2 regions of the Streptomyces sp. NPDC005752 genome follow, and region 1 is predicted to be linked to the other one. Evidence: riboswitches for the same ligand, from Rfam matches in the RefSeq annotation. Region 1 holds a riboswitch; the other holds the start of a gene.
What was found. Region 1 has a riboswitch for glycine ahead of gcvT (glycine cleavage system aminomethyltransferase GcvT). Riboswitches for the same ligand answer to the same signal wherever they lie in the genome.
Positions count from the first base shown of each region.

Region 1 (3,641 bases):
CGATGCTGGCCAGCACCCGGCGCGCGGTGCCCACCACGCCGGTCTCCTGGAACTCGGCGGACACCGCGGAGAGGAAGTCCACGGGCTCCTCCTTCCAGTCCGGTTCGTACAGCCGCACCCGGCCGCCGCTCGCGAGGCCGTCCAGCGGGGTGCGGCCGGCCCGGCAGAGCTCGGCCACGGCCGGGGGAGGCAGGGGCACCCCCACGGCACCGCCCGGGTTGACGGCTATGCCGAGCTGCGGGGGCAGACCGCGGGCGAACTCGCGGGCGGGCGCGACGGTGAAGGAGAGGTGGGAGCCGACACACTGGAGGAACTGCGCCTCCGAGCTGAACACGGGGACGTACGCGCCGCCGTCGATGTCGACCGTCGGCAGGTCGAGGTCCGCGCTGTCGGGGCCCCCGCCGTTCGGCAGGGGTACCCAGACATGGCTGCGGCCGAGCACCTCGACCAGCCGCGCGCCCGCTCCCGGCACGCCGAGCGAGGCGCTGAGCACTTCCTCGAACTCGTTGGCCGGCCATCCCTGGGACGGATACGACGGTGCCTGCGCCTGAGCCGGAATGTCCACGTGTCTGTGTCCCTTTCTCGCCATGCTGTGCGGCAGAAACCTTAGACCGGCTCGCGCCACGAGGGCAGTTCCGCAGGCGGGAGCGGCGTCCGGGCCCACCGGACCGTCCAGATTCCGGACAGCCGGCCACGGGGGCGCGAACTGTGCGTATGCGAACGGTGACGCCCGCCGCACCGCCGCTCGGCCGCCCGCACCACCCGTACGGAGCTACTCCCCCGGCGGCCGTGCCTCCGGGAACGAGATCCGTACGATCGCCGTCGCCGTGTCCCGGTCGAGCAGCACCGCCGAGGAGCATCCCGGCGGGAGCAGACCGCTCTCGGTGTCGCGCAGCAGCCGGCCGACCGCGCGCCTGTGCCTGGCGAACGCGTATCCGGACACGCCGCGCCCCCGCTCGCGCTGTCCCTGCCTGGCCACCCCGGGGGGGACGTCGAGCAGGAGGAGGTGGAGGGCGCTGCCCCGGCGCCGGGCCTCACGCGCCAGCCAGCGCCGCACCCAGGCCTGCGTGCCGCAGTCGTGCACGACGACGGATACGCCCGACCGCAGGGCCTGCCACAGCCCGGCGTAGTGCGCGGCGCGCACCAGGGGCCGGTAGACGGCGTACGGGAGTAATCCGGGCAGGGCTGCCGCCCAGCGGTCCCTGGTGTCCTGGGAGTCGATCGCGTGCTCCTGGACCGCGCGCCGGATCAGCGTGGACTTCCCGCTGCCGGGGAGCCCGGAGACCACCACCACGTCCCCCGCCGCGAAGTCCAGGCCGTCCGGACCGCGGCCGCCTCCGCCCCGCAGATCACGCACCGCTGGAGCGTCTCCACCCGTCGTCTCCCGGGCGGGGACGCCCGGCTGCTGAGGCATCGCACCGCTCGCCGCCCCCGCGGTAGTCGCGTAACGCTGCAACGTCATCGCCTTCCCCCTGCCGAGTCACCCACTGACCTGCCCGAGAAGTGTAAAGAAAAGGCAATGCGGCACAACCGTTTCCGTCCGCACGTGTCGGGCCCGGCACCGGTGGGGCCGGGACACCCCACTCTCCTCCAATGCGTGCGATGATGACCCCGCCAACTGCATACCGGCCGTTTGAATCCGCGCGGGAGAGTCCCGGACACCGTGTGCGCCGGGCGCCGAAGGAGCAAGTTCCTCCCTTGAATCTCTCAGGCCCCGTACCGCGTGGATGAGGCATATCTGAAAAGCGGGCCGCTGTGCGGCTCCACCCAAGGTGCAAGCCGACCCTGACGGGGTACCCCGGTCAGGACCCTTTCAGGGGCTCTCGGCGAACCTCTCAGGTTCCGATGACAGATGGGGAGGGATCAGCCCTCTGTCGTCATGCCCTGGAGCCATGTCCATGAGCACTGCCCCGAGCACCGCCCCCCGTCTCACCGCACTCGACGCCCTGCACCGGTCGCTGGGCGCCACCATGACCGACTTCGCCGGCTGGGACATGCCGCTGCGGTACGCCAGCGAGCGCGACGAGCACAACGCCGTGCGCACCCGGGCCGGCCTCTTCGACCTGTCGCACATGGGCGAGATCACCGTCACGGGCCCGCAGGCCGCGGCCTTCCTGAGCTACGCGCTGGTCGGCAACATCGCGACCGTCGGCGAGGGCAGGGCCCGCTACACGATGATCGTCGCCGAGGACGGCGGGATTCTGGACGACCTGATCGTCTACCGCCTGGCGGACACCGAGTACATGGTGGTGGCCAACGCCGGCAACGCCCAGCTCGTCCTGGACACCCTCACCGCCCGCGCCGGCGGCTTCGACGCCGAGGTGCGGGACGACCGTGACGCGTACGCGCTGATCGCCGTCCAGGGCCCCGACTCCCCTGCCGTACTGAAGTCGGTCACGGACGCCGACCTGGACGGACTGAAGTACTACGCCGGGCTCCCCGGAACGGTCGCCGGTGTCCCGGCACTGATCGCCCGTACGGGCTACACCGGCGAGGACGGTTTCGAGCTCTTCGTCGCCCCCGGCCACGCCGAGCAGCTGTGGAAGGCCCTGACCGAGGCCGGCGCGCCGTACGGCCTGATCCCCTGCGGGCTCTCCTGCCGCGACACGCTCCGCCTCGAGGCGGGCATGCCGCTGTACGGGCACGAGCTGACCACCGCGCTGACGCCCTTCGACGCGGGTCTGGGAAGGGTCGTGAAGTTCGAGAAGGAGGGCGACTTCGTCGGCCGCGAGGCGCTGTCCGCCGCCGCGGACCGTGCCGAGGCGGCCCCGCCCCGCAAGCTCGTCGGCCTGATCGCCGAGGGCCGCCGGGTGCCGCGCGCGGGCTTCTCCGTCGTCGTCGGCGGTGAGGTCGTCGGCGAGGTCACCTCCGGTGCCCCCTCGCCCACGCTGGGCAAGCCGATCGCCATGGCGTACGTGGACGCGGCGCACGCCGCACCCGGCGCCGAGGGTGTCGGGATCGACATCCGGGGCACGCACGAGCCGTACGAGGTCGTGGCGCTGCCGTTCTACAAGCGCCGCAAGTGACGCCGTACGCGACACGGCGCGCCGCGCACGTGACGCATTCGTGTCTCACACCGTAAGACCACCGTTCATCAGCACTCCCCCGCGTACAGGAGAATTCAGGTCATGAGCAACCCCCAGCAGCTGCGGTACAGCAAGGAGCACGAGTGGCTGTCCGCCCTCGAGGACGGCGTGGCGACGATCGGCATCACCGAGTACGCGGCCAACGCGCTCGGCGACGTCGTCTACGCCCAGCTCCCGGAGGTCGGTGACACGGTGACCGCGGGCGAGACCTGCGGTGAGCTGGAGTCGACCAAGTCGGTCAGCGACCTGTACTCGCCGGTGACCGGCGAGGTGACCGCGGCCAACCAGGACGTCGTGGACGACCCGTCGCTGGTGAACTCCGCCCCCTTCGAGGGCGGCTGGCTGTTCAAGGTACGCGTCGCGGAGGAGCCGGACGACCTGCTCTCCGCCGACGAGTACACCGCGTTCTCCGGCAACTGAGACCTTAGGGGCCCACTGATGTCGCTTCTCAACTCCTCCCTCCACGAGCTGGACCCGGACGTCGCCGCAGCCGTCGACGCCGAGCTCCACCGCCAGCAGTCCACCCTCGAGATGATCGCCTCGGAGAACTTCGCT
Region 1 covers NZ_JBEXYB010000001.1:286,041-289,681, reverse strand. Annotated here, with positions in the region: gene ABZ441_RS01285 (enhanced serine sensitivity protein SseB) at 1-565, opposite strand, end outside; gene ABZ441_RS01280 (AAA family ATPase) at 773-1,462, opposite strand; glycine riboswitch at 1,635-1,732, shown strand; gene gcvT (glycine cleavage system aminomethyltransferase GcvT) at 1,899-3,026, shown strand; gene gcvH (glycine cleavage system protein GcvH) at 3,129-3,506, shown strand; gene glyA (serine hydroxymethyltransferase) at 3,525-3,641, shown strand, end outside.

Region 2 (3,641 bases), on a different contig from region 1:
CGCGGCAAGCCGGTGGTCGTCGGTGGTCTCGGGATGCGCGGCGTGGTCGCCACCGCTTCGTACGAGGCGAGGCGTCTCGGCGTGCACTCGGCGATGCCCATGGCGCAGGCGAGGCGGCTCGCGCCCAACGCTGCGTATCTGGTCCCGCGTTTCGCGCTCTACCGGACGGTGAGCGACCAGGTGATGGAGCTGCTCGGGCGGCTGTCTCCGCTCGTCGAGCCACTCAGCCTGGACGAGGCCTTCGTCGATCTGGAGGCGGGCGGGGTCGCCGACGACTCGGCGTCCGCCCGTCTGGTCGGTGAGCAACTGCGCACCGTGATCCGGGGTGTCACCGGGCTGAGCGGTTCGGTGGGTCTGGCCGGCTCCAAGATGCTGGCCAAGATCGCCTCCGAGGAGGCGAAGCCCGACGGGCTGCTGCTGATCGAGCCCGGCACCGAGCGTGAGCTCCTGGCACCCATGTCCGTGCGCACCCTCCCGGGTGTGGGGCCCGCCACGGGCGACCATCTCCGGCGTGCCGGGATGACCGTCGTCAGCCACCTGGCGGAGGCCGGAGAGGCGGAGCTCGTGAGGCTGCTGGGCAAGGCGCACGGAGTGGCGCTCCACCGTATGGCGCGTGGCTACGACGATCGTCCCGTCGTCGCCGAGCGGGACGCCAAGTCGGTGTCGGTCGAGGACACCTTCGACGTCGACCTGCACGACCGGGTGCGCGTCAGGACGGAGGTGGAGCGCCTGGCGGACCGCTGTGTGCAGCGGCTGCGGAACGCGGGGCGGTCCGGGCGCACGGTCGTCCTCAAGGTGCGCCGCTACGACTTCTCGACCCTCACCAGGTCCGAGACGCTGCGTGGCCCCACAGATGACCCCACGGTGGTCAGGGAGGCGGCAGCGCGGCTCCTGGAGGCGGTGGACACGACCGGCGGGGTGCGGCTGCTCGGAGTCGGTGTCACCGGGCTGGCGGACTTCACGCAGGAGGATCTCTTCGCGCAGGCTGCCGACGCGGAGCACGCGGCCGAGGAGTCCGCGGCCGCCGACGCCGCCACCGACGGGCGGGGCGGGGCGCCGGACGAAGCGGCGGGAGCGGAGGCCCGGGGGAGCGGGGAACAGCCTGCCCTGCGGCGATGGCAGGCCGGACACGACGTACGGCACGACGTCCACGGCCACGGCTGGGTGCAGGGCAGCGGCGTCGGCCGTGTCACCGTGCGCTTCGAGGAACCGTGGACGCCCCCCGGCCGGGTGCGCACGTTCCTCGTCGGCGATCCGGCGCTGAGGCCCGCCGACCCCCTGCCACTGGTCCGGGACCCGGCGGACTACTCCTCGTGGCCGGCCAGCTTGCCGAAGTCCCTGTCGGGGCCTGTGCCGGCGGAGGAGGAGGACGAGTCGAGCCCGTAGTGGCGGTAGAGCTGCAGTTCCTGCTCGGGAGACAGGTGGCGGCCCACGCCGAAGTCGGGCGCGTCCTTGATCAGCGACCTGTCGAAGGGGATCAGCAGGGCACCGTCGACGAACTCGCTCGGCTCCAGAGGGACGAACGCGTCCCTGGTGAACAGGCCGGTGCGTACGGCGGCCCACTCGGGCACCCCGGTGGCATCGTCGAGATAGACCTCGTCCACCGTTCCGATCTTGGCACCTTGACGGTCGAAGGCCTTGCGGCCGATCAGGCTGCGCGGATCGATGTCGGTCTGCACGGCGCCTCCCACTGGTCACGACTCCATGAAGTGGTCGCGGCTGCTCCACAGGCACTACGAAAGGCCAGATCCGGGCCGTCGGCCACTCGAGACGGCCGGCGCCCACCCCGCTGGTAGGCTGGAACACGGCTGCTGACCCTGTGCGGGAGAGTTCTCCGGAGTGGTCCGGAGGCGCCGAAGGAGCAACTCCTCCCCGGAATCTCTCAGGCCCCTGTACCGCACGGACGAGGTCACTCTGGAAAGCAGGGCGGGATCCGTACGGCAGCGTGCCGCGACGGGCACCGCCCTCACCGACGGTGAAAACCGGTATGCCCTCGGCGTGCCGGTGAAGCTCTCAGGTCAGATGACAGAGGGGGAGGCCGTCCGGGCAGCCACGCCGTGGTGCCCCTCGCAGGTCGTGACAGACCAGGAGGCCTCCAACATGACCCCCCGTCGCACTCCGCTCTCCCAGCTGGAGCAGGGCATTCCGTTCGAGCACCGCCACATCGGGCCCGATGCCGGGGCTCAGGCGAAGATGCTCGCCCAGGTCGGCTACGGCTCCCTCGACGAGCTCACCGCGGCCGCCGTGCCCGACGTGATCAGGAGCGCCGAGGCGCTGAACCTCCCCGAGGCCCGCACCGAGGCAGAGGTCCTGGCCGAGCTGCGCAGCCTCGCCGACCGCAACCAGGTGCTCGCACCGATGATCGGGCTCGGCTACTACGGGACGTTCACCCCGCCGGTGATCCTGCGCAACGTCATGGAGAACCCCGCCTGGTACACCGCCTACACGCCGTACCAGCCGGAGATCTCCCAGGGGCGGCTCGAGGCCCTTCTCAACTTCCAGACGATGGTCGCCGACCTCACCGGACTGCCGACCTCGGGTGCCTCGCTGCTCGACGAGGGCACGGCCGCGGCCGAGGCGATGGCGCTGGCACGACGGGTCGGCAAGGTCAAGGGCGGCGTCTTCCTGGTCGACGCCGACACGCTGCCGCAGACCATCGCCGTGATCGGAACCCGCGCCGAGCCGACCGGTGTCGAGGTCGTCGTCGCCGACCTCAGCGAGGGCATCCCGGCGGAGGTCGCCGAACGCGGCGTCTTCGGCGTGCTGCTCCAGTACCCGGGTGCCTCCGGTGCCGTACGGGACATCAAGCCCGTCATCGAGCAGGCGCACGGACTGGGCGCGATCGTCTCCGTCGCCGCCGACCTGCTGGCCCTGACGCTGCTCACCTCGCCCGGCGAGCTGGGCGCGGACATCGCCGTGGGCACCACACAGCGCTTCGGTGTCCCGATGGGCTTCGGCGGACCGCACGCCGGCTTCATGGCCGTGCGCGAGAAGTTCGCCCGCAGCCTGCCCGGCCGCCTCGTCGGTGTCTCCGTCGACGCGGACGGCGACAAGGCCTACCGGCTGGCGCTGCAGACCCGTGAACAGCACATCCGCCGGGAGAAGGCCACCAGCAACATCTGTACCGCCCAGGTGCTGCTCGCCGTCATGGCCGGCATGTACGCGGTCTACCACGGGCCCGAGGGCCTGCGGACGATCGCGCGGCGCACCCACCGCTTCGCCGTGATCCTCGCCGAGGGGCTGCGGGCCGCCGGGGCCGAGGTCGTGCACGACGCCTACTTCGACACGCTCACCGTCCGGGTGCCCGGTGGGGCGGCGGACGTGGTCGCCGGCGCCCGTGAGCGCGGCGTGAACCTGCGCCTCGTCGACGCCGACCACGTCTCCGTCGCCTGCGACGAGACGACCACCCGTGCCCGGATCGCCGCCGTCTGGGCGGCCTTCGGCGCCGGTGGCGACATCGAGGCCCTGGACGCCGAGGCGGCCGAGGCGCTGCCCGACGGACTGCTGCGCACCGACGCCGTCCTCACGCACCCGGTGTTCCACCAGTACCGCTCCGAGACGGCGATGCTGCGCTACCTCCGTAAGCTCGCCGACCGCGACTACGCGCTGGACCGCGGCATGATCCCGCTGGGTTCCTGCAC
Region 2 covers NZ_JBEXYB010000013.1:166,482-170,122, reverse strand. Annotated here, with positions in the region: gene ABZ441_RS13920 (DNA polymerase IV) at 1-1,386, shown strand, start outside; gene ABZ441_RS13915 (PRC-barrel domain-containing protein) at 1,305-1,679, opposite strand; glycine riboswitch at 1,813-1,908, shown strand; gene gcvP (aminomethyl-transferring glycine dehydrogenase) at 2,101-3,641, shown strand, end outside.
Region 2: another riboswitch for glycine. It lies ahead of gcvP (aminomethyl-transferring glycine dehydrogenase); the one in region 1 lies ahead of gcvT (glycine cleavage system aminomethyltransferase GcvT).